DNA from 4 places in the Pantoea sp. LMR881 genome. Region 2 is predicted to be linked to each of the others. Evidence: predicted binding sites of a transcription regulator. Region 2 holds the regulator's gene; each other region holds the start of a gene.
What was found. The regulator CRP, encoded in region 2, controls carbon source genes, mostly activating them, when cyclic AMP is high. The targets are predictions, from matches to a motif close to ATGTGANNNNNNTCACAT.
Positions count from the first base shown of each region.

Region 1: the regulator CRP is predicted to act here: its motif matches at 6,603-6,620, upstream of cdd (cytidine deaminase).
Region 3: the regulator CRP is predicted to act here: its motif matches at 4,083-4,100, upstream of mlc (sugar metabolism global transcriptional regulator Mlc).
Region 4: the regulator CRP is predicted to act here: its motif matches at 4,997-5,014, upstream of udp (uridine phosphorylase).

Region 1 is NZ_JAPVOK010000002.1:3,599,841-3,607,925, forward strand. Features, by position in the region: gene mglB (galactose/glucose ABC transporter substrate-binding protein MglB) at 1-170, shown strand, start outside; partial or broken gene mglA (galactose/methyl galactoside ABC transporter ATP-binding protein MglA) at 239-1,756, shown strand; gene mglC (galactose/methyl galactoside ABC transporter permease MglC) at 1,826-2,785, shown strand; partial or broken gene sanA (outer membrane permeability protein SanA) at 2,838-3,545, opposite strand; gene O3W44_RS18755 (NAD-dependent malic enzyme) at 3,679-5,376, opposite strand; gene cdd (cytidine deaminase) at 5,667-6,557, opposite strand; gene O3W44_RS18765 (CidB/LrgB family autolysis modulator) at 6,674-7,366, opposite strand; gene O3W44_RS18770 (CidA/LrgA family protein) at 7,359-7,748, opposite strand.
Region 2 is NZ_JAPVOK010000002.1:2,627,242-2,635,326, reverse strand. Features, by position in the region: partial or broken gene O3W44_RS14155 (phosphoribulokinase) at 1-515, shown strand, start outside; gene O3W44_RS14150 (M20 metallopeptidase family protein) at 554-1,261, opposite strand; gene O3W44_RS14145 (amidohydrolase) at 1,285-1,728, opposite strand; gene O3W44_RS14140 (MFS transporter) at 1,744-2,934, opposite strand; gene O3W44_RS14135 (LysR substrate-binding domain-containing protein) at 3,109-4,035, shown strand; gene O3W44_RS14130 (OsmC family protein) at 4,011-4,418, opposite strand; gene crp (cAMP-activated global transcriptional regulator CRP) at 4,723-5,355, shown strand; partial or broken gene O3W44_RS14120 (YccS/YhfK family putative transporter) at 5,408-7,484, shown strand; gene O3W44_RS14115 (hypothetical protein) at 7,607-7,864, opposite strand.
Region 3 is NZ_JAPVOK010000002.1:460,426-468,510, reverse strand. Features, by position in the region: gene O3W44_RS03990 (sugar transporter) at 1-563, opposite strand, end outside; gene cybB (cytochrome b561) at 738-1,280, opposite strand; gene O3W44_RS03980 (hypothetical protein) at 1,439-1,651, opposite strand; partial or broken gene O3W44_RS03975 (MFS transporter) at 1,820-3,071, opposite strand; partial or broken gene O3W44_RS03970 (LysR family transcriptional regulator) at 3,166-4,061, shown strand; gene mlc (sugar metabolism global transcriptional regulator Mlc) at 4,189-5,406, shown strand; gene bioD (dethiobiotin synthase) at 5,522-6,211, shown strand; gene O3W44_RS03955 (uracil-xanthine permease family protein) at 6,400-7,773, shown strand.
Region 4 is NZ_JAPVOK010000002.1:2,105,263-2,113,347, forward strand. Features, by position in the region: gene ubiJ (ubiquinone biosynthesis protein UbiJ) at 1-328, opposite strand, end outside; gene ubiE (bifunctional demethylmenaquinone methyltransferase/2-methoxy-6-polyprenyl-1,4-benzoquinol methylase UbiE) at 341-1,099, opposite strand; gene rmuC (DNA recombination protein RmuC) at 1,175-2,674, opposite strand; gene O3W44_RS11710 (tetratricopeptide repeat protein) at 2,760-4,025, opposite strand; gene udp (uridine phosphorylase) at 4,124-4,885, opposite strand; gene O3W44_RS11720 (dienelactone hydrolase family protein) at 5,190-6,026, shown strand; gene metE (5-methyltetrahydropteroyltriglutamate--homocysteine S-methyltransferase) at 6,075-8,085, opposite strand, start outside.

The DNA of each region.
Region 1 (8,085 bases), 970 kb from region 2:
CCGTGCTGAACGATGCGGAAAACCAGGCGAAAGCGACGCTGGATATGGCGAAAAACCTGGCTGATGGCAAACAGGCTACCGATGGTACAGATTTCAAAATGGTAGATAAAATCGTCCGCGTACCTTATGTGGCGGTTGATAAAGAAAACCTGTCTCAGTTCCAGAAATAATTTCAAATCCGGGCGCGGTTGACGCCGCGCCTTTTTCACGTGACCACCGTTTTTTAGCCAGGTAAATTATGGCCAGTGATAATACGACCGCGCAGCGCGAATATCTGCTGGAAATGACTGATGTCAGCAAATCATTTCCCGGCGTTAAAGCACTTGATAATGTGAATTTAAAAGTGCGGCCTCACTCCGTCCATGCATTAATGGGGGAAAACGGCGCCGGTAAATCCACTTTATTAAAGTGCCTGTTTGGTATTTATAAAAAAGATACAGGCAGCATTCTGTTTCAGGGTAAAGAAATTGATTACACCAGTTCTAAAGAAGCATTAGAAAATGGTGTTTCAATGGTGCATCAGGAACTGAACCTGGTTTTACAACGCACCGTCATGGATAACATGTGGCTCGGACGTTATCCACGCAAAGGCTTTTTTGTCGATCAGGATAAAATGTATCGCGACACTAAGGCTATTTTTGACGAGCTGGATATTGATATTGATCCCCGTGATAAAGTAGCCAGTCTTTCTGTTTCGCAAATGCAGATGATTGAAATTGCCAAAGCGTTTTCTTACGACGCCAAAATCGTCATTATGGATGAGCCAACCTCTTCGTTAACCGAGAAAGAGGTGAATCACCTGTTTACGATTATTCGCAAATTAAAAGATCGCGGCTGCGGCATCGTTTATATCTCGCATAAAATGGAAGAGATATTTCAGCTTTGCGATGAAATCACTATTTTGCGTGACGGGCAGTGGATTACCACCCAACCCCTGGAAGGGCTGGATATGGATAAGATCATTGCCATGATGGTCGGCCGCTCGTTGAACCAGCGTTTCCCTGATAAAACCAATGTACCGGGTGAAACCATTCTTGAGGTGCGTAACCTGACGTCATTGCGTCAGCCTTCGATTCGCGACATCTCGTTTGATCTGCATAAAGGGGAGATTCTCGGCATTGCCGGGCTGGTCGGCGCTAAACGTACTGATATCGTTGAAACGCTGTTTGGTATTCGTGAAAAATCGGGCGGCACCATCAAGCTGCACGGGAAACTGATTAATAATCACAGTGCCAATGAGGCCATTAACCACGGCTTTGCTCTGGTAACGGAAGAGCGTCGCTCAACCGGTATTTATGCTTTTTGGATATTGGATTTAACTCGCTTATTTCTAATATCAAAAATATAAAAACAGCATGGGGCTGCTGGATAATAAACGCATGAAAAGCGATACCCAGTGGGTGATTGACGCCATGCGGGTAAAAACGCCCGGTCACCATACACAAATTGGTTCCCTTTCCGGGGAAATCAGCAGAAAGTTATTATTGGTCGCTGGTTATTAACCCAGCCTGAAATCCTGATGCTTGACGAACCTACGCGCGGTATTGACGTTGGCGCGAAATTCGAAATTTACCAGCTTATTGCAGAGCTGGCGAAGCGAGAAAAGGGCATCATTATTATCTCTTCTGAAATGCCCGAGCTATTAGGCATTACCGATCGTATTTTGGTAATGAGTAACGGCATGGTGGCAGGCATTGTTGATACAAAAACGACCACGCAGAACGAAATATTGCGTTTAGCGTCATTACACCTTTAATGAAGCAAGGGCTGTTAACATGAAAGCGACTACAAAAAGAATGCGCTAACCTGGCTAAAAGAGGGCGGCATTTATGTCGTGCTGCTGGTATTGCTGGCAATTATTATTTTCCAGGACCCGACATTTTTAAGTTTAATGAACCTGAGTAATATTCTGACGCAGTCTTCAGTGCGTATTATTATCGCGCTGGGCGTTGCCGGTCTGATTGTAACGCAGGGTACTGACCTGTCAGCCGGTCGTCAGGTAGGTTTAGCGGCCGTGGTGGCAGCCACGTTGCTGCAGTCTATGGACAACGCTAACAAAGTCTTTCCACAACTGGATACTGTACCAATTCCGCTCGTGATCCTGACGGTGTGCATTATTGGTGGTGTGATTGGCCTGGTAAACGGCGTGATTATTGCTTACCTCAAAGTTACCCCTTTTATCACCACGTTAGGCACCATGATCATCGTTTATGGCATCAACTCGCTCTACTACGACTTTGTAGGCGCGTCACCGATTGCCGGTTTTGATCAGGGCTTCTCTAAATTTGCCCAGGGTTTCTTGCGTTTTGGTGACTTCAAGCTCTCGTTTATTACGTTTTATGCGGTCATCGCCATCGTGTTTGTCTGGATTCTGTGGAATAAAACCCGCTTTGGCAAAAATATCTTTGCTATCGGCGGCAATCCGGAAGCGGCGAAAGTTTCTGGCGTTAATGTACCGCTAAACCTGATCATGATTTATGCCCTGTCAGGCGTCTTTTATGCGTTCGGTGGCATGCTGGAAGCGGGGCGTATCGGCTCGGCAACGAACAACCTTGGTTTTATGTATGAGCTTGATGCTATCGCTGCCTGCGTGGTGGGTGGCGTGTCGTTTGCCGGCGGTGTGGGTACTGTTGCTGGCGTGGTAACCGGTGTTCTGATCTTTACGGTTATTAACTATGGTTTAACCTACATCGGCGTTAACCCTTACTGGCAGTACATTATCAAGGGCGGCATTATTATCTTTGCCGTGGCGCTGGATTCGCTGAAGTATTCACGCAAAAAGTAATTCCTTCGATAATAAAAAGAGCGACCTTCGGGTCGCTCTTTTTACTGGTGGGCTTTTGCTGCTGTTCGAGCAGTTGTTCCGGCGTTACCGCAGGGTAACTTTGCGCATCTTCAGGTATTTCATGTACAGCGGGAATCGGCACCAGAGGACCCAGGAAACGGGGTTCACGCTTCAGTACAAACAGATCGGTCAGTGCACCCAAACGCGCAGCTACTTCTCGCAAACGCACGCTCAGCATATTTTTAGGGGATGGAACGGCGTAGCACTGCGCTTGTATTCCAAGATTCAGTGCGATAAACAGCGCACGCTCACAGTGAAAACGTTGTGTGATGATAATGAAGTCGTTAGTGTCAAAGACCTTACGTGTGCGCACAATCGAATCCAGCGTGCGAAAACCCGCATAATCCAACACGATATCCGCAGGATCCACACCCGCTTTAATCAAATCACGGCGCATGGTCATCGGTTCGTTATAGCTCTGTAATGCGTTATCGCCACTCAGTAACAGGTAATTCACCTTACCGCTGTTATAAGCGTTCAGCGCACCCTGCATACGGTAGAGATAATACTGATTAATGACGCCGGTTCGATAATATTTGGCGGTGCCTAATACCACGCCAACCTGTCGATGGGGTAATGCAGAGACGTTTTCATAAATATAGGGAGCGGTTTTCCAGCTAATCCAGCGATCAAGGCCGAGCGCCGTCGCCATCACCACTAAGATGATGAAAAGCAGGCTAATGAAAACGCGTTTTAACATGCGCGAGGGCACTCATTGTCAGGAAATTCCGATGGCACAAGGCTACTTGAGGTGATTCAGGGAAGCAAGTTTACACCGGTTGGCTGGTGTAAATTTGAACATTGCCGGACCGAAAGCGGCCCGGCAAGGGAAATCAGATAGAGGTACGGCGGTAGTGGCGATACTGCGGTAGCCAGAAGTTGTTGGCTATCGCCAGCGACAGCACATCTTCTGAAGTGACAACCGCAACGCCAGCTAACTGCGCAGCTTTACCGACTTCCATGGCGATAATTTTCGACACGCCCTGAATATCTTTGATTTCTGGCAGCACCGGGCCTTCACCATCATTTACCAGCGGTGAACAGTCGGCAAGCGCACGGCTGGCGGTCATCAACATGCTGTCGGTAACGCGGCTGGCACCCGACGCAATCACTCCCAAACCAATGCCCGGGAAGATATAAGAGTTGTTGCACTGCGCAATGGGATAGGTTTTGCCATTCCAGCTAACAGGCGAGAATGGGCTACCGGTTGCAACCAGCGCGGCACCATCAGTCCAGGCGATAATATCGGCAGGCGTTGCTTCCACACGCGAGGTGGGGTTAGAGAGCGGCATCACGATTGGACGCGCACAATACTTGTGCATTTCGCGAATGATCTCTTCAGTGAACAAGCCTGGCTGGCCTGAAACGCCAATCAGGATATCCGGGTGTGCATTACGCACCACATCCAGCAATGAAATTGAATCGCTGGCTACGTCCCAGTCTTTGATGTTTTCACTGTTTTGCACCAGCTTGCTTTGGAAATCGAGCAGGTTGGTCAGTTTATCGGTGAGCAAACCATAACGATCCACCATGAGCACGCGGCTGCGGGCTTCCTCGTCGCTCAGGCCTTCTGACTTCATCTGGGCGATGATCTGTTCAGCGATGCCGCAACCCGCAGAGCCGGCACCGAGGAATACCACTTTTTGTTCACACAGGCGGCTGCCTGCAGCACGGCTGGCAGCAATCAGCGTTCCTACGGTAACAGCAGCCGTACCCTGAATGTCGTCATTAAAACAGCAGACTTCATCCCGATAGCGTTCCAGCAGTGGCATCGCATTTTTTTGAGCGAAATCTTCAAATTGCAGCAGTACTTTTGGCCAGCGGCGTTTTACTGCCTGAATAAATTCGTTGACGAATGCATCATATTCTTCGCCGGTAATACGCGGATGACGCCAGCCCATGTAGAGCGGATCGTTTAGCAGCTGCTGGTTGTTGGTGCCGACATCCAGCACAACCGGCAGGGTATAAGCCGGGCTGATCCCGCCACACGCGGTATACAACGACAGTTTACCGATTGGAATGCCCATGCCGCCGATACCCTGGTCGCCAAGACCAAGAATACGTTCACCGTCGGTGACCACAATCACTTTTACATTCTGCTTAGTGGCGTTTTGCAGCATGTCTTCAATGCGATCGCGATTCGGGTAAGAGATAAAGACACCGCGCGCACGACGATAGATTTCTGAGAAATGTTCGCAGGCTGCGCCAACCGTTGGGGTATAGATGATGGGCATCATCTCTTCGAGATGGTTGTCCAGCAGACGATAGAACAGCGTTTCGTTGGTGTCCTGAATGTTGCGCAGGTAGACGTGTTTATCGTTATTATTTTTAAAGTCCTGGAACTGACGCCAGGCACGCTGCGCCTGCTCTTCAATGCTTTCAACCGCTTCTGGCAATAAGCCGTTGAGGTTAAATTCGTTACGCTCTTCAATAGAAAAGGCGCTGCCTTTATTCAGCAGGGGAAACTCCAGCAGAATCGGGCCAGCGTAAGGGATATAAAGCGGACGTTTACTTTCGTAGTCGAGTTCCATGCAATGATGCTCCGGTTGCAGTGTTGTCTGACGTTATGCCGAACAGGTAACGCCAGTTTTTATACCCGTTATGCTTCGCGCTGCATCTGTTGTGGCTGCGCCTGTTCATCCAGAACACTTACCGGGGTAAGGTTTCTACACTCTTCTCGCTTGCCGCTTTCGTGCAACTCAAATCACTCAGGGTAAATTATTATGGTGTGATTTCTGGCGCCCGATCCTATTAATTTTCCCGCAGAAGTACAGCATTTGTTAATAAAAGGTCACAAAACTCCTGGTTGGGTGACAGAGGCTTATGCTCTGTTTAATTCAACCTGCAACAGCTCATGGCAACCAAGCGTCTGCAGCGTTGCCTGCGTGGCGGCAAACTGGCTCAGCGTGGCATTTTTCACTTCTGCTAAGACTGCATGTGTGATTGCGTCACAGGCTTCGCCTTGCATATTCAGCAGCACAAGGGCCGCTTGCAACGGCGGCAGGCTGGGATTAAAGGCGGCATTTTCAGCGTAGCGGCCTGCCACAACGGCACCCGATGCGGTTAACAAGGCAACGCCACTGTGTGACGTGCTGTAAGGCGCATGGCTGGCATTGGCGGCTGCTACCGCGGCCTGAACTAACGCATCGCCTACAGCGACGTAGCCGTGATCGATTTTATCCATCAGCAGTTCAGTGATACCTAAATCGCGAGGGCCAAAAGCATCCGGTAAGTAATCTGCCAGGGTACTGACATCGCGTTGCGGCAGACTGATGCGGATAGCAGTACCGCTGTTCAGTTCATTCATAAACTGGCGGCAGTGTCCACAAGGGGTGTAATTGACGGTGACGGTATCAAGGCGCGTTTCTCCCCGTAGCCAGGCATGAATTATCGCGCTCTGCTCGGCATGAACGGTCTGCTGCATTGGCGCGCCGACAAACTCCATGTTGGCACCAAAGTACCAGTTGCCGCTGACGCCGCGCGCAATCGCACCGACATTGAAATGGGAAACCGTGGCAACTGCGCATGCTGCCGCCAGAGGCAGCATGGCAAGGGCCAGCGTGTCTGCATCCAGCTGAGTTTGCTGCATCACGCTGGCGACCTGATCGGCGGTTAACATCGCCTGAAAATCAGGGGTATCCAGAACAGGGCGCAGTGCTGTGTGCAAAGTCGACGGCAGCGCATCGAAAGCGGAAAGGAAACGTGGATGCATGAGGGCCTCTTAATTGTATCGGGCGGTATATCGGTAAACGGTTATATGTGATCGTCATCGCTCTGACAATGCAACATGCTTCGCTTATTTCAACTTTGCGAGATCTCTCCCAAGTTTTAGCCAAACCAGTGCATCATTAACGGAAAGATAAACGGTGCCAGCAGCGAGGTAATAATGCCGCAAATCACCAGCGCCAGTGAGCTAAAAGCCCCTTCCTGAAAATCAACTTCTGCGCTGCGCGCCGTGCCAAGGGCATGTGAAGCATTACCGATTGCCAGCCCACGGGCTGCCTGAGTTTTGACCCCTAACAGATTCAGTAACATATGACCAAACACCGCGCCGAGTACGCCAGCGATCAACACGCAAATGGCGCTGATAGCGGGAATGCCATGCAGCGAACCGGAGACGGCCATAGCAATTGGCGTGGTCACCGACTTTGGCATAATCGTTGCGGCAATTTCTGGCGTAGCACCCATCCATAATGCGATAGCCGTGCCGGAGATCATTGCTGTCAGGCTGCCGATAAAGCAGACGCTGATAATCGATTTCCAGCGTGCACGTATCTGATGCATTTGCTCATATAAGGGCAGAGCCAGCGCGACAACAGCGGGTTGTAAAAGCTGGTTGAGAATCTGACTGCCAGCAAAATAGCGTGCGTAAGGCAAATGCAGAATCAGCAGGACAGGAATAATGATGGCCATCGCGACGAGCAGCGGGTTTATCAGCGAAATTTTGAGCCGGGCCGCTAATCGACGCGCAATGAAAAATGCCACAACGGTAAGCGGCAGCGACCACCACATATCACTCATTACGTGGCTCCTTGATCGGGCGGGTATGCAGTTTATGTGCGCTTAATCCCACCACCGCTAACACCATAAACGTGCTGATAACGCAGGAGATAACGATGGGACCAAATTGCGCGGTAAGGATATCGGTATAGCTCATTACCCCTACGCTAATCGGCACAAACAGCAAAGCCATATTGCGAATGATTAAATGGCAGCCGGGTTTAACCCAACTGACGGGTAAGATTTGTGAGGCTAACAAGGCAAACAAAATCAGCATGCCGATAATGCTGCCTGGAATGGTAATAGGCAGCAGCAAGGCAAGGCCATTTCCTGCATATAAACAGAGATAAATGATGATAAAGGCGCGAAGGTAGCGCCCGCAGACAGACAGCACGGTAGGCATAACAGGCTCCTGTTTTCATTGCGCTTCATCATACGCATTAACCGCTGAGCGTGCCAGAGATCACATTTGCGGCAAGATGCCAGCATGTGTTCAGCAATGAGCAATCCAGCGGAAAAAAAGGGCGTTTTCTGGCCTGATTCCGCAACGTTGAAATTCAGCTGGTTTAATTTTGAAGGGTTAGCGGTCTGTTAAGTGAATTCGTATTTGTCATTGGGGAAATAGTTGATAATTGAAATTATTTTTAATGATCTTGTGTTATTTCTGTGTGGGTCTTTGTGGACTATTTAATTTCAATGGAATTTAGAGCATTAACCGCATAAAGCATATTAAGGATAAA
Region 2 (8,085 bases):
CCGCTGGCAGCCAATACCGATATCCTCTTTTACGAGGGGCTGCACGGCGGAGTAATGACGGCCCAACACAATGTGGCTGAGAACGTCGATTTGCTGGTGGGGGTCGTCCCGATTGTTAATCTTGAATGGATTCAGAAACTGGTACGTGACACCAGCGAACGTGGTCATTCACGCGAGGCGGTGATGGATTCCGTGGTGCGCTCAATGGAAGACTACATCAATTTTATTACGCCACAGTTTTCGCGTACGCATATTAACTTCCAGCGTGTACCGACCGTTGATACCTCTAATCCCTTCGCGGCACGCTCCATCCCGTCACTGGATGAAAGCTTCGTGGTGATTCATTTCCAGGCACTGGAAGATATTGATTTCCCCTATCTGCTCGCCATGCTACAAGGCTCGTTTATATCCCATATCAATACGTTAGTGGTGCCGGGGGCAAAATGGGACTGGCGATGGAGTTAATTATGGGGCCGCTGGTGAAACGACTCATGGAAGGGAAACGCATTGAATAACCTTTTTTCAGGACGACCTCCCTGTCGTCCTGAAGAGTCTAAAGCAGCAGCTGCTCAATAAGGCTTATATGTGTTTTTACACCAACCTGTAACGCCTCTTCGTCAAGTTTGAAGCGAGGATTATGTACGCTCCAGGTTGTCCCTTTCTCAGGATTGCCGCTGCCAATAAACAGAAAACATCCCGGTACTTTTTCCTGATAAGAAGAGAAATCTTCACTTCCAAACATGGGATTGGGAAATTTTTGCAGCGTATTTTCGCCCATCGCGACAGTCACGGTCCGTTCAGCGATGCGACACGCATCAGGATGGTTAAAGCCGATGGCGTAGCCTTTCGTCCACTTTAGCGTGTAGCGCGCACCCTGTGCCATTGTCAGTCCGTCGAGCATCTCTTTTATCAGCACAGGCACCTGCTCACGCACTTTTGCGCTGTGGGTTCGCAAGGTGCCTGCTAACTCAACGCTATCAGGGATCACGTTGTAACCACCTTCAGCCCGAAACGAAGCGACTGTCAGAACGGCTTTATCAAGCGGATCGAGGCGACGTGAAACGATCTGTTGCAGTTTCAATACGACTTCGGCTCCCAGCACCACTGGATCGCAGCTCAAATGCGGCATCGAGCCATGTCCGCCTTTACCCTCCAGTACAATATCAAAGTTATCACTGGAGGCACTAAACACGCCTTCAGCGAAGCCAATTGAGTGGGTCGGTATATTAGGAAACACATGCAGACCAAAAATCATTGCCACATCATTCAAAACACCCTTCTCGATTAAGTCGAGTGCACCCCGGGTGGCACTTCTTCAGCATGTTGAAAAATAAAGCGCACAGATCCTTTGAGCTGTGGCTGAACGTGGCTAAGTACCCAGGCTGCGCCCAGCAGCATTGCGCTATGTGCATCATGACCACAGGCGTGCATAACACCAGGATTTGTCGAGCGGAACGGTTCATCGTTAAGCTCCTCAATCGGCAAAGCGTCAATATCTGCACGCAGCGCATAACAGGGGCCAGGCATAGCGCCGGTAAGGTCCGCTACCACACTATTGGGCGTGGGCCGGGAAATGCTTAGCCCTTTAATTGCCGCGAGCTGCTGTGCAATATAGTCGGCTGTGCGTTGTTCATGGAAAGAGAGTTCTGGATTAGCGTGCAGATGTCGACGCCAGGCAATGACCTGTGGCGCAATCTTATCGAGTAACGCCGTTAAATTTTCTCGCATAATAAGTGCCCTGAGTTAGTGAGCCTGCGGCTGTACGCGATAAGCGGCGGCTGGCAGAATAACCAGACCAGCAAGCAGCATTGCGCCAGCCAGAAACAGAAACACGGCGCTGTAATCTCCTGTTAACGCCAGTAAATAGCCCATCACAATCGGCGCAACAAAACCGCCTAGCGTCCCGCCGGTATTCACTAAACCAATAGTGGCGCCCATCACCTGCTGCGGCAGCCGCTTCATTGGCAAGGTAAAAACAGTAACGAAAGCCGCCATCAGGAAGATATCGGCAAAAAACAGCGATAAACCGATTACCCAGGCGTTTTCACTGACGTAAACCAGCCAAATCCCTGCGGCACTGAGCAACGCACTCAGGCTGATCACCCGATGCTCATGGCCCTGCATATAGCGTCCAACCAGCCAGCCGGTGGTCAGTGAGGAGATCCAGATGCCTAACCCTCCCGCTCCTACAATCAAACCGGAGATATGTACCGGAATCTCCCGCTGCTGAACCAAAAACTTGGGCAACCATGCCAGTAAGCCATAGGTCGGAATGTTGATACAAAAAATGGCAATAAACAGCATGATAACCAGCGGGTTTTTGATTATCTCTGACCACGGCATGGCGGCGCGCTGTTGCGAAGCTGATGAATGTTGACGCGGTAAGATCAGCAGGATCAGGGCTGCGACCACAATCACCAGCAGGCCAAGCCCGATAAAGGCGTGACGCCAGCCCGCCATGTTCAACACCGCGACGGTGATCACTGGCCCGACTGTCATTGCCAGACCGGATGATGAGAGCAGTATCGACTGTGCAAAAGTTCGCTGTTCAACGGCGAAGTTTTCGGTTACCGCTTTGGCGCAAGAGCAGGGATAACCAGAATGCCCTACGCCTGATAAAAAGCGGAAAACGATGAGGAGTCCCAGGCTGAATCCCATCAGGCCAAAGCAGATAGCAAACAGCCCCAGCAGACAAAGCGAAAGAAATGTCATCGCCCGGTAACCAAAGCGATCGTTAAGCCAACCTGCCGGGATTTGAAACAGCGAATAGGCGAGAAAGAAAATACCGGTGATATAACCAAGCTGGGTGGTGCTCAGCCCAAACTCTTTTTCGATGGGTAATAACGCAAACCCCATTACCGTTTTATCGATATAGACCAGGACATACCCGGTAAAAAGCATGGCAATCATCATGGGACGGGATCGTGTCGTCATCGCAACCTCGTTGCTCTGGGAATGATAAAGTAAAGGAAAAAGATGTGATACCTCTCACAATCACATAACATTCAGTGACTTATAACGTTCCCGTATCATTAAATAATCAGCGGCCCAAGATAAGATGGTATTTTGCTATCAGTGATAGCGATAAGGCATCAGGGAGACACAGCGATGGCCTATTTGCCCAAGCTGCAACAGTTACGCGTTTTTCAGGCTGTTATTCGACAGGGAAGCATTCGCTCGGCAGCACGGGCACTTCATCAGTCCCAGCCAGCCATCAGCCGGGCCTTGAAAGAACTGGAGCAGACGTTAAACACCACGCTATTTATTCGCAGTGCACAAGGTGTGATGTTGACAGAAAGTGGAAAAGTATTGGCTTCACGTACGCAGCTTATTCTCGAAGAATTGCGGCGCGCCACAGATGAAATTGATGTTATCAATCACTCTTCACAAGGTTCCGTTGCATTTGGCCTCTCCTCTTTATTAGCGTTTACCGTTTTACCTGGCGCAATTAAAAGCTACGAGAAGCACTATCCCGGCACGCGCTTTACGATTAAAGAAGCGCAACTTTCAACGCTGCTGACCCCTTTACGCGAAGGCATATTAGATTTTGCCATTGGCTCGCTCAGTTCTCATTTGCCGCTGGAAGCACTGCATGTCGAACCGCTGTTTAACGTGCCATTCTGTGTTATTGCGCGTCGCGATCATGCCTGTCAGCACGTCCGCAGTTTTGATCAGCTGCGCGATCAGCGTTGGATAATTCCAGAAACGGAGATGGGATATTATCCGTTACTCTCTGAATACATGGCGGATTTTTATCCGTCCCTGACAACGCCACCGTTGCGTACTGACTCGGTAGTCTGCGGATTGAGGCTGGTGCTGGAAGCTGATTTTCTGGCGGTAGTGGCGCAGCCGATGGCCCGATCTTTCGGCAGTGAAGTGACTATTCTCAATCTGTCAGCGATCCCGGAAGCGCATTATGGCGTGATCTGGCCAAAAAAATCGCCGCTCACCTTAAGCTCACAGCGATTTCTGAACCTGTTACGGCAACGTTGTGACAAATATGAGTGGCGTTATGCGGTAGCAACGACTTCGTAGCTGTGGGTAATTTCCACGCCTTTGCCCAACATAATTGCCACCGAGCAATACTTATCAGCCGAAAGATCAACCGCACGCGCGACCGCTTTGTCCGACAGATCTTTGCCGCTGACAATAAAGTGCAGATTGATATGCGTGAAGATACGCGGGGCTTCTTCACGGCGTTCTGACTTAAGCTTTACCTCGCAGTCGCGCACATCGTTACGCCCTTTTTGTAAAATGGATACCACATCTATCGCGCTGCAACCGCCCGCTGCCATCAATACCATTTCCATCGGACTTGGTGCTTTATCACCAGAATTACCGTCCATTAATACCTGATGACCAGACGATGACTCACCGAGAAACGTCAGACCTTCCACCCATTTCACTCTTGCCTGCATGTTTTTTTCTCCAGAATAGGGGGTTTTGCCGCCAGAGTACGCTTTCACCTGATAAACAGCAATCCAGAGAAATCCGCCCTTTGCTGAAGCGAGACAACAGAAGACAGTCGGCAAAAGCTGTGCTACAAAAAGAGCTGAAAATATTTTTCGTCACTCGATGGCGAAGCCGGGAAGAATTATGCGCACTGCGCCGAATGCAGCCCGAATAATTTCCTGAATGGAAAAACGCTTGAAGCTTTCATCGCCTGACAGGGAAAACTGCCCCCTGTATTTTGGGCACGATTACAACAGAGGATAATAGCGAATGGTTCTCGGCAAACCGCAAACAGACCCTACACTCGAATGGTTTTTGTCCCATTGCCATATTCACAAGTATCCCTCCAAAAGTACGCTGATTCACCAAGGTGAAAAAGCTGAAACGCTTTATTACATCGTGAAAGGATCCGTCGCGGTTCTGATCAAAGATGAAGAAGGCAAAGAGATGATTCTTTCGTATCTGAATCAGGGGGATTTTATCGGCGAGCTTGGCCTGTTTGAAGAGGGTCAGGAACGCAGTGCCTGGGTACGTGCTAAAACCGCGTGCGAAGTGGCAGAAATTTCTTACAAGAAATTCCGCCAGTTGATCCAGGTTAACCCGGATATTTTGATGCGACTGTCGTCGCAAATGGCGCGTCGCCTGCAGGTAACGTCAGAAAAAGTAGGTAACCTTGCATTTCTCGATGTTACTGGCCGCATTGCACAGACGTTGCTTAACCTGGCCAAACAGCCAGACGCCATGACGCATCCCGACGGCATGCAAATTAAAATTACTCGTCAGGAAATTGGCCAGATCGTTGGTTGCTCACGTGAAACCGTGGGCCGTATTTTGAAGATGCTGGAAGACCAGAACCTGATCTCCGCACACGGCAAAACCATCGTCGTTTACGGCACCCGCTAATTTCTGTCACTCCGGCGTGATGGCAACATCACGCCGTTATTGTTGCTGTCCTATGTGGCGTCGAATCATCTATCACCCCGAAGTCAATTATGCTCTGCGGCAGACGCTGGTGCTGTGCCTGCCTGTCACGCTCGGCTGGCTGTTTAACGATCTGCAAAATGGCCTGCTGTTCTCGTTAGTTCCCGCCTGTTGTAACATTGCCGGTCTGGATACACCGCATAAACGCTTCTTCAAACGCCTGATTGTCGGCGGCAGTTTGTTCGCACTCGGCAGTTTTCTTATCCAGTGGCTGACGCTGCAGGGCATTCCGTTGCCAGCCATTCTGTTCGCTATGCCGCTGCTGCTCGGTGTGACAGGTGAAATCAGTCCACTGCATGGGCGCCTGTTGCCGGGTGCGCTTATTGCTGCAATTTTTACTCTGAGTTTGATGGGACATATGCCGATTTGGGTGCCGCCACTGCTCTATATCGGCGGTACGCTGTGGTACGGCGTATTCAACTGGTTTTGGTTCAGGCTGTGGAAAGAGCAGCCGATGCGCGAAAGCCTGAGCCTGATTTACCGCGAGCTGGCAGATTATTGCGATGCAAAATATACCCTGTTAACCCAGCTTACCGATCCTGAAAAAGCGTTGCCTCCTTTGCTGGCGCGCCAGCAGAAAGTGATCGATATGATTAACACCTGCTATCAGCAGATGCATATGCTGTCAGCGAATGGCGACGAAAGCCATAAGCGGCTGAAACGCGCTTTTCAGATGGCGCTGGATTTACAGGAACACATTTCTGTCAGCCTGCATCAGCCGGAAGAGGTGCAAAAGCTGGTGGAGCAAAGCCATGCTGAAGCGGTGATTCGCTGGAACGCCAGTACGATTTCCGCGCGGTTACGCGTGCTGGCTGATGACATTTTGTATCACCAACTGCCCGATCGCTTTTCAATGGACAAACAGCTCGGCGCGCTGGAAAAGATTGCGCGTCAGCATCCAGACAACCCGGTCGGCAATTTCTGTCTTTATCATTTTAACCGCATTGCGCGGGTGCTGCGTACGCACAAGCCGCTGTATCAACGCGACCTGATGGCCGATCGCCAACGCCGCCTGCCCCTGATCCCCGCTTTACGCAGCTATCTCTCACTAAAATCCGCCGCGCTACGCACTGCCGGGCGCTTTGCAGTGATGCTGATGTTTGGCAGCGCGCTGGCTATGTTTTTCAATATTCCTAAACCTTACTGGATCCTGATGACCATTATGTTCGTCAGTCAAAATGGGTATAGCGCAACGCGAGTACGTATTCAGCACCGGGCCGCAGGCACCTTTTGCCGGTCTGGTGATCGCCGCCGCCACACTGCGTTTCGCGGTGCCTGAATCGCTCATATTGCTGATCATGCTGGCGATTACCTTTATCAGCTATGCGTTTACACGCAAATTTTACGGCTGGTCAATGGTCGGTTTCACCGTGACGGCGGTTTACTGTCTGCAACTCTTGTCACTGAACGGCGCAGAGTTTTTGCTGCCCCGCCTGATGGACACGCTAATGGGCTGTCTGATTGCTTTTGGTGGCATGGTGTGGCTGTGGCCGCAGTGGCAAAGCGGATTACTGAGGCAGAACGCACATGATGCGCTGGAAACCTATCAGGAAGCGTTGCGTATGTTACTTGGCCCTGAACAGTCGCCAGAAAAGTTGGCCTATCAGCGCGTAACGGTGAATCAGGCCCATAACGCATTGTTTAACTCACTTAACCAGGCGATGCAGGAACCGGCTTTTAATGCACAATATTTAAAAGATATGCGTATGTGGGTCACGCACAGTCAGTTTATTGTCGAACATATTAACGCAATGACAATTCTGGCACGCGAGCACACCATGTTAACCGCCTCGCTGGCGCAACAATATTTGCAGTCATGTGAGATTGCGCTGCAACGCTGTCAGCAACGGCTGGAATATGATGGTCCCGGTTCGCAAACGAATATACTGGAAGGACCCGAGAATCTTAATGAAGGGCCGATCACTATCGTTGAGCAACATGTAAAACGCATTCTGGGACACCTGAGCGTGATGCACACGATTTCGTCTCTGGCGTGGAACCAGCGACCACAGCATGGCCGCTGGCTGGTGAAAAAACTAAGAAAAGAATAATTTAAAGAGTGAATGAGAGCGTATTTAAAAAAACGCACTCTTTTAAATAACAAAAATTGAAAAATGGATTTATTCTATGAAGAATTACAACATTATTAAATCCAGGTTGATTCGAATTAACATTATGGCGTATTATCGCCTACTGCCACCATCTTTAATGTTAAATCTGCACCGGCTTTGAGATATTCAGTTTGCGCGAACACGGCATCTTTAACCATCGCTTCGCCAGGATCGGTTACTTCCTGATCCCGCACCTTTTCAATGCTTAAAAATAGCAGATGCATTGCAATGTCCATTGATTTTTGAAATGATTCAAGCGTCCGGTTTGAACCCATCTCACCGCGAACGCGATCCCAGCTTCTATCCGCTTCATCACGCAAAGATTAGAACTCTTCAAAAGAGACATTTCCATCGGTTTACATATCATGTAAACCTTCTTCTAAAGATAATGAGATTTTACTTACAATATAACCCTTAATTATTAGTAGGGTAGTGATAAAGCATGCCTTGCATTAAGCTAAACTATTACGCACATCGATAACAATAAATAACAGTGACCTTGCAAATAAAATTTATGCATTTTCCAAAATTATTTCAATGA
Region 3 (8,085 bases), 2.2 Mb from region 2:
AGAATGCGCGCCAGCATAATCATCAGCACCAGCGCAGACAGGCCAATCATGCCAAAGGTTGTGCGCCAGCCAAGATACTGACCAACGACGCGCCCGATTGGTACGCCTAACACCATCGCTAAGGCCGTGCCTGTCGCTAACATACTCAGGGCCTGCGTTTTCTTACCTGCAGGCGCAACGCGAATGGCCAGTGACGCGGTAATTGACCAGAACACAGCGTGCGCCAGCGCAATGCCAATACGCGACACGATCAGTGAAGTGAAATCCCACGCGAAGGAAGAAAGCACATGGCTGGCAACAAAAATGATAAACAGCACCGTCAGCAACAGGCGTCGTTCAATGTTTCGCGTCATCAGCATCAGCGGCAGGGAAAGCAGGGCAACCACCCATGCATAAATCGTTAGCATGATACCGACATCAGCCGTCTTCATTGAAAAATCAGCAGCAATGTCAGACAGCAGGCCCACGGGTACAAATTCAGTGGTGTTAAAAACAAACGCGGCAATAGCCAGCAGCACCACGCGCAGCCAGGCCGTTTTACGTGAAACAGTAGTTGATTGCATGAAAAGTCAGTTAGTCAGAACAGCGAAACAGAGGGTGTAAAGAGACCCAGCGAAAGTGACCTGCGTCACAAATTACTCACTATTGTGGATGAAGAATCGGGATTGGGAAACCTGTTAAGGCGAATTTATCATTGAATATTTTTTATCGCCCTCACAGCGGGCGATAGCCTGAGGTTATTGACCGCGCTGGCGACCAGGCATCATGCGTAACAGCGTATTGTCTTTTAAAAAATAGTGATGAAACAACGCAGCCACGGCGTGTAATCCAGTCAGCCAGTAACCCAGCGGTGCCAGGGTTTTATGCCACCCGGTAAAGGCTTTCGCCAGGTCAGCATCAGGCGTATTTGCTACTGGCATGGAAAAACCAAACAGCCACCAGTCCCGGCCCCATAGATAGCGTGAAGCGATCCCCATTAGCGGCAAAGAAATAAACAGGGCATAAATGAGCGTGTGGGTTAAATGCGCCAGACCTGTTTGCCAGCGCGGTGCAGCCGGTAAAATAGCCGGACTGCGATGGCGCGTGCGCAGTAACAACCGTGACAGCATTAAAACCAATACCATCGTCCCCGCAGTGAAATGCGTGACGATCAGCGTATAACCCTGCCACGAACCGCGCTGGGCAAAACCGCGCAGCTCAATGGCGGCGTACGCCAGAGCGACCAGAAAGAAAGTCAGCCAGTGTAGCTTAATCTGTGAAGCCGCAAATTTTTCCCGCACAGGCAATCCCTACAGTAAGAATCAGGATGGCTAACATAGCGGATTTTTTTCAAAAAGCTTAACGAATTGGCGCAACGCAATAAAGTTTAGCCCGTCGCAGCGGGCAGGTCATTATCAGAGCGTGGATGAGTCAGTCAGGTCCACACTATTCTGAGGGGTCAGGTTTTTTTTACCGTCACAGGACAACACCGGTCACATCCCAGGGCAGTGGAATAGTATTTTCGCGCTTGCTGAATGGCCGCCGTCGCAGTGTAGAAGCTGCCTAAAAACAGCCTGGTCTCTTGAGAAGGTAAATATTTGCAGCCAGCAGCGTGAACAACATGGTTATCGTTGTAACCTGAAATTTTATTGACGTAATAGTAGATCGCCATGGTTTATCCTCATTGCTGTGAAATCAAAAATTACATTTATCGTTGGAATGGAAACGATTATAGCGGGGAATGAGGGATTTTGTTTTGCATGGTACTGATAAAGCAACAGGTTACTGTCTCGCGCGCTAAAACGGGCGCCACGGCACCCGTAAAAAGGATTAAGCCGTGCTACAGTTTTCGCCGTTGTAAACGCCACGCCACGCCTAAGGCAAGCAGCAACAATGCGGCAATAAACAGCGTGATACCAGTCCAGCCATAGCGGTGCCAGAAGAGGCCGCCTGACGTACCGGCAACGCTTGACCCCAGATAATAGCTGAACAGGTAAAGTGAAGATGCCTGTCCTTTCGCACGCCGTGCCCGGGGCCAATCCAGCCGCTGGCGACGGAATGGGCCGCAAAGAAGCCTGCTGTGAAAAGCATCATGCCGGGCAAAATAAACCAAACTGAGTTCAACGCGGTGATCAGCAAGCCAGCCAACATAGTGGCGGTTGCGCCAACGATCACCGGGCCGCGACCTAATTTGCTGGTTAACGCGCCCGCTTTCGGTGAACTCCAGGAACCGGTCAGATAGACAACAGATAACAAGCCGACAATCGCCTGGCTGAGATGCCAGGGGCAGCCATCAGACGATAGCCGATGTAATTGAACAGCGTGACAAAAGCCCCCATCAGTAAAAAGCCTTCGGCAAACAGCAGCGGCAATCCCCGATCGCGCCAGTGAAGACGAAAGTTAATGATCAGGCTGCGTGGGCGCAGTGACGCCGGGCGAAAATGTTGCGAGGCAGGAAGAATTTTCCAGAACATCAAGGCCGAAGCCAGGGCAAAGCAGCCGATTGTTGCTATCGCAATACGCCAGGAGAAGAAATCAGTTAATACGCCGCTGAGGAGCCTTCCGCTCATGCCGCCAATGGAATTTCCACTGATGTATAGCCCCATTGAAAAGGCGATAACGCTGGGGTGAATCTCTTCGCTAAGGTAGGTCATTCCTACGGCAGCCACACCGCTTAACGACAGGCCCGTTAAGGCACGCATCAATAAAATGCCATTCCAGCTGGTCATTGCGGCTGAAAGCAAGGTGCAGATTGCGGCCAGCATTAACGCAGTGACCATCACCGATTTGCGACCAATAGCGTCTGAAAGCGGGCCAGTGACCAGCAGACCTAATGCCATCAGGCCAGTGGAAATCGAGAGAGAGATACTGCTCGCAGCTGGTGAAACGCCAAATTGCTGAGAAAGAACCGGCAAAATGGGCTGAACGCAGTAAAGCAGAGCGAAAGTTGCAAGGCCCGCAGAGAAAAGGGCCAGCGTGACGCGCATGAATTGCGGTGTACCCCGTTTAATCCAGTCTGAAGATGAAGCAGAAGCGGGCCCCTTTGACAGCGCGTCATCGTCGGGTATCACAGCCTGAGAAGAGCGGCTCACGAGGATTCCTTATTGAAGAGAAGAGATAACCACTCTAGAAAAAGGGAATTAGGTTGTCTAATATATTAATAATCTCAAATAAGACGTTTAAAGTATGAATGTAGAGCTGCGCCATTTGCGCTATTTCATTGCTGTCGCGGAAGAGCTGCATTTTGGTCGTGCGGCCCAGCGTCTGAACATTTCTCAGCCGCCTCTCAGCCAGCAGATTATGCAGCTGGAAGCTGAGACCGGCGCGCAGCTGTTTAACCGCACCAATCGTAGCGTCCAGTTGACTGCGGCCGGTCAGCAGTTGCTGCAAGATGCGCGTGGCATTCTGTTACAGGTAGAACAAGCGGCCGAGCGTGCAGCAAGGCTGCATCGGGGCGAAGAGGGAGAGCTGCGTATTGGATTTACCTCTTCTGCACCTTTTACCGGTGTGCTGTCGGGGGCGCTTTATCAGTTTCGCCAGCACTGGCCCAACGTGCACATTCACATGCAGGAGATCAACACGCGCCAGCAGCTGGCACCGCTGCATGATGGTCGACTCGATCTGGGCGTCATGAGGAATACCCCGTTGCCCGCCAATTTGCGTCATCAGCTGCTGCTCAGCGAACCTTTGTTCGCCGTGGTGCACTGGGCTCATCCCTGGCAGAGGCCGATAAAATTTCCGTGCGTGAGCTGGCAACGGAGCCGTTTGTCTTTTTCGATCCTCAGGGCGGGACGGCACTTTATAGTGAGATTTTAACCCTGCTGCATCGTTATCAAATTAAACCCTACATTACTCAGGAAGTCGGCGAGGCGATGACCATTTTGGGCCTGGTGGCGACCGGTCTTGGCGTATCGATTTTGCCTGCCTCTTTTCGCCGTGCGCGGCTGGCTGATGTGGTTTGGTTGCCGCTGGAGGAGCAGGATGCGTTATCGGAACTCTGGCTGGTCTGGTCAGGCGAGCGTGAAATAAATGCACAAATGGACCGAATGATGCAGTTGCTGCGGCGTGATTCAGGCGGTTAAAGCTGCAATCACAACACCTTTATGTGCGATAAATCACATTTCTTATCAAATATTTGACGCTACGAGCGAATCTGCCTCACCATATCTGCTGTTTATTTAGAAGCGCGAAAATAACCGGGAGCAGGGTGTGAATCTGGACAGTCAACCTGGCCATATTGACCAAATTAAGCAGACCAATGCTGGCGTCGTTTATCGATTGATAGATCTTTACGGTCCTGTTTCGCGTATTGAGCTTTCCAAACGGGCGCAACTTGCCCCCGCCAGCATCACAAAGATTGTGCGTGAAATGCTGGACGCGCATTTGGTGCAGGAGACAGAATTTCAGGAGCCTGGCGCGCGTGGCCGGCCAGCTATTGGCCTGATCCTTGATACGGATGCCTGGCACTATCTGGCTATCCGCCTGCATCGTGGTGACATGACGATGACTTTGCGCGATCTCAGCAGCAGAATAATTGTTGAAGATACCCAGCCGTTACCTGATGAAAGCATGCAGCCGCTGCTTACATCACTTGTTGAACAGGTCGATGCTTTTTTTATTCGCCACCAGCACCAACTGGAGCGCCTGACCGCGATAGCGATTACTTTACCTGGGCTGATTAATGCCGCTTCGGGCGTGGTGCATCGTTTGCCGGGTTATCGCGCCCAGGATATGCCGCTAGGTGAAACCTTAGCGGCGCGTACCGGGCTACCGGTATTTGTTCAGCATGATATATCCGCCTGGACCTTAGCTGAGTCGCTGTTTGGTGCATCACACGGGGCGCAGGATGTTATTCAGATCGTTATCGATGAAACTGTCGGCGCTGGCGTAATCAGCGGTGGGCAGCTTTTGCATAAAAGTGGACGCGCTCTGGTTGAGATCGGTCATACCCAAATCGATCCCTATGGCAAACAGTGCTACTGCGGCAATCATGGGTGCCTGGAAACGGTCGCAAGCACAGGCAGTTTATTAACACTTGCCGCACAGCGACTGACAACGCAACCAGACAGTCTGCTGCATCAACAGCCGCTGACGCTTGAATCACTCTGTGCCGCCGCACGGTCTGGTGATCGTCTGGCATGCGATACTATAGCCAGCGTGGGCCATCATGTTGGCCGCATGCTGGCTATGATGGTTAACATCTTCAATCCACAACATATTCTTATTGGTTCTCCGCTGAATCAGGCTGCGGATATTTTGTTTCCGGCCGTAAGCAGTACCATTTATCAGCAGGCGTTACCGGCGTACAGCGCCACTATTCAACTGGCACCGACTGCCTTTCATGAACCCGGCACGCTGGGCGCAGCTGCGTTAATAAAAGACGCACTCTACAACGGATTTCTCCTGGTTAAGTTGCTACAAGGTTAAGCCTGATTAAACCTTGCGCTAACGCAAATTGCTCAACGATTGCATTCCCTAGAATGCTCTTTCGCACTTAAAGTCCATTGTGATTCGAATATAAGTCAGGTCGAAGGAGTAGAGGGTGAAAACAATTTTTATCACCGGTACCGATACCGCTGTGGGAAAAACCATCGTATCGCGTGCTTTATTGCAGTGTTTTGTTCAGGCAAACGTGAGCGTAGTGGGATATAAACCGATTGCACGCTGCGCTATTCACACCGATTACGGACTACGAAGCAAAGATGGCTTGATATTACAGAACGCCTCTTCCTTCGCACTTCCTTATGAGGCGGTTAATCCGCTGCTATTCGAAGAAGAGGAGATAAGCACGGTCCCGGGTAAAGCTATCGATTATGCCAGTTTGAGCGCAGGGCTGGATAGCCTGCGTCAGCAAGCCGAGCGGGTTGTTGTTGAAGGCACCGGCGGCTGGCGTAGCGTGATGAATGACGGGCGTCCGCTGTCATCCTGGGTCGCAGAACATCAGTTGCCGGTTATTATGGTGGTAGGCATTCAGACAGGGTGCATCAGCCATGCGCTGTTAACCGCAGAGAGTATTGCCGCTGATGGCCTGACACTGGTGGGCTGGGTAGCTAACCGCATTAACCCCGGACTGGCTAACTACGCGAATATTATCGCCGTGCTGCGTGATAAAATCTCAGCGCCACTGGTCGGCGAACTTCCCTATTTGTCGCGTCCTGAACAGCGCGACCTGACGCGCTACCTTGATATCTCATCTTTACCTGACATTAATGTGCACACTGCGGGTGCATAGCGTGCCTGATGGTGAAACAAAACCCGTCAAAAACCCAGATGGTGAACCTAATGTTACAGGCCCATCATCTCTTTTTAATCATTAAAGGCGTTAAATAACAATCACCTGCTTTGCAATATCACTTTTTTACGTGTGTGGCGCAAAAAATGCATCATCCCGGCTGTTGAATAATTTGCCGGAGCACCACAATGTCGCACTCGCATGAAAAAGGTTTATTGTACGGGCTGGATGCCCGCATCGGTTTTGCACCTGCATTTTTAGCGGCGCTTCAACATGCACTTGCCAGCGTCGTCGGGATTATTACGCCGCCATTGATTATTGGCTCAGTGTTGGGGCTGCAGGCTTATATTCCCTATTTGATCAGCATGTCTTTACTGGTTTCAGGTTTAGGCACGTTTTTACAGGCACGCCGTTTCGCCGGCATTGGGGCAGGCATGATCTGCCTGCAGGGCACCAGCTTTGCCTTTCTTGGGGTAATTCTGTCCGGTGGCCTGATGGTAAAAGCCCGCGGTGGCTCGCCGGAGGAGATTCTGGCGATGCTGTTTGGCTGTAGTCTGGTCGCGGCGCTGATCCCTATCCTGATTAGCCGCTGCGTGGGCCAGCTCCGTAAAGTATTAACGCCTGTGGTTACCGGTACGGTGATTACCCTGATTGGTATCAGCCTGATCAAGGTCAGTATCACCGACTGGGCAGGTGGCCATAACGCTCAGGATTTTGGTGCGCCAGGTAATTTAGCGTTAGGAGGATTAACGTTGCTGGTGATTGTGGCGCTGAACCGGTCACGTAATCGCTGGGCGCGTTTGGTCGCGGTAGTGGCCGGCATCGCGGTTGGCTGCATTGCGGCGGCGCTTACCGGTCATTTAGCGTTTAAACCGCTCACGAATACGGCCTGGCTGGTTTTACCCTCACTGTTTAAATTTGGCTTTGATTTTGACTGGACCATCTTCGTGCCGATTGCGCTGGTTGCAGTGATTGCCGTGATCGAGGCGGTTGGCGATCTCACAGCAAACTGTCTGTTGTCGCAGCAACCCATTGTCGGGCCACAATTCCAGCAGCGTTTACAGGGCGGCATCATGGCCGATGGCGTAAGCTGTTTGCTGGCTGCCCTGTTTTCAGCTTTCCCAAATACCACGTTTGCACAGAATAATGGTGTGATTCAGATGACCGGCGTAGCCAGTCGCTATGTGGGTATGGTCCTGGGTATCATGCTGATATTGCTGGGTATTTTTCCCGGCATTGGCGCACTGTTACAGCAAATACCCCCGCCAGTACTGGGCGGTGCAACCATTGTCATGTTTGGCAGCGTGGTGGCTGCTGGTATCCGGGTGATGACGCAAACACCGCTTGGGCGTCGTGAGATGTTGATTGTGGCGATCGCGTTTGGTATCGGTTTAGGCGTTGAAGCCGTACCCGAGGTACTGAAACAGTTTCCGCCGTTAGTGAATAATCTGTTTGGACATGCAGTCACCACAGGCGGCATTCTGGCTATCATTCTCAACCTGGTGTTGCCGAATGAGCAGGGCGTACAGATCTCCCTACAAGAGGAAACGTTAAAGCAGTAAAAATTTTAAAAAATAAAAAGAATATTTTTTCAGGTTAAAATAAAGTTGTCAGGTGGTTAATATTAAATGTTTGCCCCTGACCCTTTGAAATTTAAGTCTGGTAGGGTTAGATAGTTTAGCCGTCTGGTTAATTCATTTCTCTGCTGCTGGGCTGAGTTATCGCTTCAGCTTTATAATGATTTTACACTTTAAAAGCCACTCCTTTAAATACCCTCTTCAGTTGTAATAGTTAACTCACAATTCATTTACTTTAGGTTTAAGGTGATCAACTAAATTTTAGTTATTTTTTGCCAGCTTTTAATGGAGAGGCTA
Region 4 (8,085 bases), 520 kb from region 2:
CAGAAAACTGCTGTACCACCTGTAAATCACCATCAACCTGCAACTCACCGCTACGAATCAAACCAGTAAGCTGCTGACGATCGCGCAGTTTGGGCAGCGTTTTCAGTTGGGTGATCACCGTGCAGTCACTGCTGTCTTGCCAGTCACCCAGCACATCGAGTTGCTGTTCGCTAAACACCAGCACCAACGGATGGGAAAGCTCACTCAGGCGCAGCGTCAATACTTTACCTGCCAGTCTTTGACGGGCCACTTTTAAACCGCGATCGCGATACAGCATGCGGTTTAATGCGGTCTCAAGACCGGCAGTAATTAGGGGCGTTAAGGTCATCACCATAATCGATTAGAACTTAAATCCACGGTGTAACGCGACGATACCGCCGGTCATGTTGGAGTAAGTGGTGTTTTCAAATCCGACATCATTCATCATCGCCTTCAGGGTTTCCTGATCGGGATGCATACGGATGGATTCCGCCAGATAACGGTAACTTTCAGCGTCTTGCGCAACCAGCTGTCCAATACGCGGCAAGATGTGGAAGGAGTAAGCATCGTAGGCTTTGCTCAGCGGCTCCATCACCGGTTTAGAGAACTCCAGCACCAGCAGACGCCCGCCTGGCTTTAACACGCGGAACATTGATGCTAACGCTTTTTCTTTATCCGTGACGTTACGCAGGCCGAACGAGATGGTGATGCAATCGAAATAGTTATCAGGGAAAGGCAGGGCTTCTGCATTCGCCTGAACATAATTAACGTTGCCCACAACGCCAAGATTACGCAGCTTTTCGCGGCCCATTTTCAGCATTGAGCTGTTGATGTCCGCCAGGACAACCTGACCCGTTTCGCCAACCAGGCGCGAGAATTTTGCAGTCAGATCGCCTGTACCACCCGCCAGATCCAACACGCGTTGGCCACGACGCACACCGCTGCTGTCAATGGTAAAGCGTTTCCAGACACGATGGACGCCAAACGACATCAGGTCGTTCATCAGGTCATATTTTGCCGCTACGGAATGAAACACGTCCGCGACTTTATCGGCCTTTTCGCTTTTAGCGACGGTCTGAAAGCCAAAATGGGTAGTTTCCTGCTGTGATTCATCTGCCATCGGTTTTACCTGCTCCACAAACAATACTCCCCGAAGTGTATCAGAGTCACGGAAGTCAGGCACGCTACGCCCGCGTTATTCGTGGAGGCGTCTCACACGTAAGTTACCCTCATCCGCTTCGTTTTCTTCATCCAGGCCATCATTGGTTTCACGTTCCGGCCTGGCGCGCTCTGCCAGCAAAGGATTAATGGGACGCTTTACCTCAACGCCAAGGTCGCGAAATCCTTCACTTTGCGCGATTAAATTGCCCCGCCCTTCTGCCAACTTCTTCATCGCTTCACGATAACTGTTTTGCGCTTTGTCGAGACTCAGCCCAATGCCGCTCATGTCATCAACAAACAGTCGCATCTTGTCGTACAGCCTCGCGGCACGATCGGCAATCCGCTGTGCATTACGGCTTTGATGCTCGTAACGCCATAAATTATTGATAGTACGCAACGCCACCAGCAGTGTGGTTGGGCTAACCAGCATGATGTTTTGCTGCAACGCTTCACCGATCAGTTCTGGCTGACGATCGATAGCCAGCAAGAAAGCTGGCTCAATGGGGATAAACATCAACACATAATCCAGCGACCGTAAACCGGGTAATTGTTGATAATCTTTACGTCCCAGCAAGCGAATATGGCCACGCATGGCGCTGATATGTTCCTGAATTGCCTGTTCACGTTCAATATCATCTTCCGCATTGAAGTAGCGTTCATACGCGATCAGGGTCATTTTCGCGTCAATCACGACATCTTTATCCTGTGGCAAACGGACAATGACATCTGGCTGCATTCTACCCTGCTGCTCGGATTGAATGCTGACCTGGATTTCATACTCGTAACCTTCACGCAAACCGGACGCTTCTAATACGCGACTCAGCACCACTTCTCCCCAGTTACCCTGAATTTTATTATCTCCCTTCAAGGCCTTAGTGAGGTTGATAGCCTCCTGCGCCATTTGCGCATTGAGCTGCTGTAACTGACGGATCTCATGCGTTAACGTGTGGCGTTCACGCGCTTCCAGGCCAAAACTTTCATGCACCTGACGGCGAAAACCGTCTAACTGCTCGCGTAAAGGGCCGATCAGGCTATTCAGACTTTGACGGTTTTGCTCATCAACGCGGCGATGGCTGTTTTCAAAAATACGGTTGGCAAGGTTTTCAAACTGGGCGCTAAGGCGTTGCTCGCTGTGCGTTAGCAGACGTTGCTTTTCTTCGGCAGCAAAGCGGGTTTCTTCGAGGCGGATAGTTACTTCACGCAGCTCCGCTTCCTGTGCACTGTTGATTTCCAACTGATTTCGCAGTTCGCGGGTAAGCTGTTCACTCTCGCCGCGCCAGTAATCAAGCTGCTGCAGACGCTCATTGGCCCCACTCAACGCACCGTGGAGCTGACGCAGTTCCTGCTCACGCTGGTGGCCTTGCTGTTGAAGCTGCTCGATATGTTGCTGTTGATGCTGCTGCGCGTCGACCAACAGACGGCGCTCGGTCACAAAGCTGGCGGATTGTTGGCTGGCACGCAATTGCGCCAGTATCCAGCCAATGCCCAGGCCGGCCAGTGCCAGACAGGCGCTAATGATGATGTGCTGATCCATGTTTCCCTCGCCACACGCGTTGCTGAGGGAAAAGGTAGAGTTGCACTGTATGAATGTCTAGACAAATTTACCCGGAAAGCAGGCGCTACACTGCGTTAACGGTTAATTTTCCGGCTTGCCAGTCATCAATCAGGAAAAAGGGCATCGGCAGCACCCACTCTCCTTTTCTTACCTGCGCCGGATAACGCCATGAATGACCATCACAGCTTATTTCAATCTGTTGCTCACCCTCACTGATAACGCTTTTTCCGCTCATGCTGGCAAAACCAGCATTGCTACCCACGTGAAAGCGGCTGTTTTCCCAACGCACGGGAGCATGTGCTGGCCACGGCTGTGCCTGATGAAAACTGAATATGTCATCATGATTAAGCACGCTTTCACGTACCGTTGGCCACAAGGCGACTTTTAAGAAATACTGGTCGGTAAACCGTTCGCTGCCTTTATAGTGCGCAATAAAATCCCGCATTGCCTGTTCAATATTGTTAAAGACGCCACCGCATCCACCCCACATGCCCGCCAGCAGCAATTCCGTATGTGAATAGTAATCGCGCATGTGATGAAACCAGTAAGGCGACGCCAGCCAGGCGTTAACCGCCGCCGCTTCGCGTTCAGAAAGCAACGAATCCGCATCGCGCACGATAAAACGTTTAACGCCAGGATCGTCTACGACCAGAAAGCGCCACAACGTGGGAAAAAGTGTTTTTTCATGTGACATATCGATCAGCTGTACCTGCGGCCGATCGAGGCGTTGCCAGACATGCTGCGGCACAGTGTTATCAAGATAAACCCGACACACCCAGCCCGGATAGAGTTCCTGCGCCACTTCCACGTTTTTGATCAGCGTTTCACAATAGCGCGGTTGACCGCCGTAGAGACTAAAAGAGATCACGTTTTGTTCCGGATGCGTAAGATCGATCGGTTCAGGTTGCGGTGCAGGGCAGGAATATCGCTGCCCCTGACGAAAGCGTGCATCGGACTGGTTTAATGACTCGAGTCCGTATCGCGCAACCTCCTGATCTTTTCCCAGCCAGCCACACACTTCCGTCAGGCCATCCAGCCAGGTTTCCGATGCGGTTGCACGCACCGCTGGCGGAGCCTGATAGATTTTTTGGTAGGTTTTATACGCTTTATTATGCTGGCCCAGCCGTAGCAGGCAGAGCGCATAATCGCTGAGTACCTGCATTTGGTTGGGCATATAGCGCAAAACGTCTTCGCAGCATTTCATCGTTTGCGTAAAGTCATTCTGGCTCATCGCGGCGCGAAAGCGCGCGGCGCTGTTTTCCATCTGCGCCTGAAGGGCTGCGGGATGGGTTCCAAAGGAAGGCCGACGAACAGGAATCGAATTGCGCATGAATTATTCTCAGGTTTAGCTGAAATTGCGCACGTCTTGAAATGAGCAGCAGGTTAAAAGTGACTACGGAGAGTCCTGAAAACCTGCTGTCGTGCGCGTTACAACAAGCGTCGCGCCGCTTCTACCACGATCTTCACCGCGTCGCTTTCGGTTTGTTTCATGGTCGCCGCATCCGGGATCTCTTTCTGCGTGCGATTCACGATGACGCCCGCCACCATACCGGCTCGTAGTCCCTGACTGGCGCACATGGTTAACAGTGTAGCGGATTCCATCTCATAGTTGAGGACGCCCATTTGCTGCCACTCTTTCATGGATCCCTGAAAGCGATTCACCACGCGGCCCGAAAAGGTGTCATAGCGTTCCTGGCCTGGATAAAAGGTATCAGATGAAGCCGTAATGCCAATATGCGTGCTGGCCCCGCAGGCTTCAGCCGCCGCCACCAGCGCGGTAGTACAGGCGAAATCTGCTACGGCTGGGAATTCCATTGGTGCAAAATGCAGGCTGGCACCATCAAGACGCACAGAAGCGGTAGTGACCAGCACATCGCCAACATTGATATGCGGCTGGATAGCACCCGTGGTGCCGACACGCAGGAAGGTCCGGATGCCCAACTGCGCCAGCTCTTCAACCGCGATGGAGGTTGAAGGCCCGCCAATGCCTGTCGAGCAGACCACAACAGGCTTACCCTCCAGTTTGGCTAACCATGTGGTAAATTCCCGGTGAGACGCCAAATGCTGCGCATCGTCCATCAGTCCGGCAATTTTCTTTACGCGCTCCGGATCGCCAGGCACGATAGCCAGCGTTGCACCCTGTAAATCAGCTTTGGTGAGACCAAGGTGGAAAACGTCAGACTGTGTCATATCAGACTCCTGAATTTAGGAAAGTTGCGCGTCACTCTACGTGAGCGCGCCAGATAAATATGTGATTACCTTCACCTTCAAAAATGAAAGTTACATTTAAAATGAGAAACAATGTGACTAATATCACGCATTGAGTTTAAGCCTTCCCTCACTGCTACAAGCAGTGCTGTGTAACCTGTCATGGCAATGTTAAAGAGATAGGTGATGTTATCTGTTGCTGACTCTGTTACCCCTTGCCTGGTCCGCGCAGAATCTGACCAGGCTATAGTTACGCGATCGCGCTACTGCTTGCACGGAGAGAACAATGAAAACCGAAGATAATATGGCACAAAAATCTGCTGACGACGGCTTTGCACCTGCGGTACAGCCGACAGCGTCAACCACCATTATTACTAACCATCCTGCTATTCAATCCGGTGAAACCTCGGTCCCCAGCCAGGGCGAAAATATGCCTGCGTTCTTTGCTAAACCGAAAGAGGCGAATGCACCCTTACCGGTGGTGTTAGTGGTTCAGGAAATTTTTGGTGTCCACGAACATATCCGTGACATTTGCCGCCGTCTGGCAATAGAAGGTTACCTGGCGATCGCGCCAGAACTCTATTTCCGCGAAGGCGATCCGAATGACTATCACGATATTCCTACTCTGTTTAAAGAGCTGGTCAGTAAAGTACCCGATACTCAGGTGTTGTCCGATCTCGATCACGCCGCTAACTGGGCTTCGCGCAACGGCGGTGATATGCGCCGTATGGGCATTACCGGTTTTTGCTGGGGTGGCCGCATCAGTTGGTTGTACGCAGCTCACAATCCACAGCTCCGCGCTGCCGTGGCGTGGTATGGCCGTCTGATTGGTGATAAGACCATGAAACAGCAAAAGCACCCTATTGATATTGCCGTTGATTTAACCGCGCCGGTGCTGGGTTTATATGGCGGTCAGGATGAGGGTATTCCGTTAGAAAGCGTAGAGCAGATGCGCCAGGCGGTGCATGCAGCCAATGCAAAAGCTGAAATTATTGTCTACCCCGACGCAGGACATGCATTTAATGCTGACTATCGCCCGAGCTACCACGCAGAGTCTGCTCAGGATGGCTGGGCGCGTATGCTGGCCTGGTTTAAACTGTATGGCGTTGCGCCATCAGCCTGATCAAAAAGGGGCGCCTGAGCGCCCCAGTTTTACTGCAACACAACGCACCTAACAGGTTTTACCCCGCAGATTTTTTGCCGCTTTTACCATGTTGGCTAATGCCTGGCGCGTTTCAGTCCAGCCGCGCGTTTTCAGACCACAATCCGGGTTAACCCACAGACGCTTTTCCGGGATACGCTTAGCCGCTTTCTGCAACAGGGCTTCCATCCATTCTACGCTCGGTACGTTTGGCGAGTGAATGTCATATACGCCCGGACCGATCTCATTCGGGTATTCGAAGTCTTCAAACGATTCCAGCAAATCCATACTGGAACGCGATGTTTCGATAGTAATGACGTCAGCATCCAGTGCGGCGATAGAATCCATGATGTCATTGAACTCGCAGTAACACATGTGCGTATGGATCTGCGTGTCATCCTGAGCCACAGCAGCGTTCAGACGGAACGCCTCTACTGCCCAGGACAGATAAGCTGCCCAGTCGGACTGATGCAGCGGCAGACCTTCACGCAAAGCCGGCTCGTCAATCTGGATAATGCCGATACCGGCTTTTTCCAAATCTTCCACTTCGTCACGCAGCGCCAGGGCTATCTGCTTCGCGATGGTTTCACGCGAAACATCTTCACGGGGAAAAGACCAGCAAAGAATCGTTACCGGGCCGGTCAACATGCCTTTCACTGGCTTATCAGTGAGTGACTGCGCATATGTCGCCCATTCAACCGTGATGGCGGCAGGACGGCTGACATCGCCAATAATGACAGGCGGTTTTACGCAGCGTGAACCGTAACTCTGCACCCAACCGTTTTGCGTGAAGACAAAACCGTCTAAATGCTCGCCAAAGTATTCAACCATGTCGTTACGCTCAGCTTCACCGTGAACCAGCACATCCAGTTCTAAACGCTCCTGCTCCACAATCGCTTGTTTGATATGCTCAGCGATGCCAGTGCGATAGTTGCTGCTGTCCAGACGCCCCTGTTTGAAGTCCAGGCGCAGGCCACGAATTTCAGTGGTCTGTGGAAACGAACCAATGGTGGTGGTGGGCCATGCTGGCAGGTTAAAACGCTGGCGTTGTGCTTTGGCGCGTTCGCTGTAGGGGCTTTGACGCTCGCTGTCTTGTGCCTTAATCGCCTGCAAACGTTGACCCACCGCAGCGTTATGCACGCGGCTGGAGTAGGCACGAGCACGAATCGGTGCGCTCCAGGCTTCGAGTGATGCTGCATCGTTGTTATTCAACGCCTCACTCAGCAGTGAAAGTTCAGTGCACTTTTGCAGCGCGAACGCGAACCCGCTTTTGACTTCCTCATCCAGGCGCGTTTCTACACTTAAATCGATCGGGCTGTGTAGCAGTGAGCAGGATGAGCCAATCCAGAGTTGCTCACGCTGACTCACCAGTGGTTGCAGACGCGCAAACCAGCGACTCAGGTCAGCACGCCATACGTTACGACCATTGATGACCCCAAGAGAAAGTAGCCAGGAAGCAGGCAGTTGCTGGCTGAGCTTTTCAATATCATCATGGCCATGCACCAGGTCAACATGCAGCCCCTGCACTGGCAATTCACGGATCACATCGATGTTTTGACCGATGCTGTCAAAATAAGTGGTCAGTAACAGTTTGATGTGGCCTGCCAGTGCAGCGTAAGCCGGTTGAAAGGCGTCGCGCCAGGCTTGCGGCAGTTCCAGCGCCAGTGCTGGCTCATCAATTTGCACCCACTCAACGTCGCGCTTAGCCAGTTCAGCCAGCACGTGTTGATAAACAGGCAGAATATCCTTCAGCAGTGACAGGCGATCAAACTGCTCACCCTTTACTTTGCCCAGCCACAGGTAGGTTACCGGACCCAGCAGCACAGGTTTGATTTTATGACCATATGCCAGAGCTTCGTCGACTTCATCCAGCAACTGGGTCCAGGTCAGTTTGAACTGCTGGCCTTGCGTAAATTCCGGCACCATATAGTGATAGTTGGTGTTGAACCATTTCGTCATCTCAGCTGCAGCAGCGGGTTCACCGGTCGGCGCACGACCACGCCCCAGACGGAACAGCGTATCGAGATCAACAGAGCCGTCT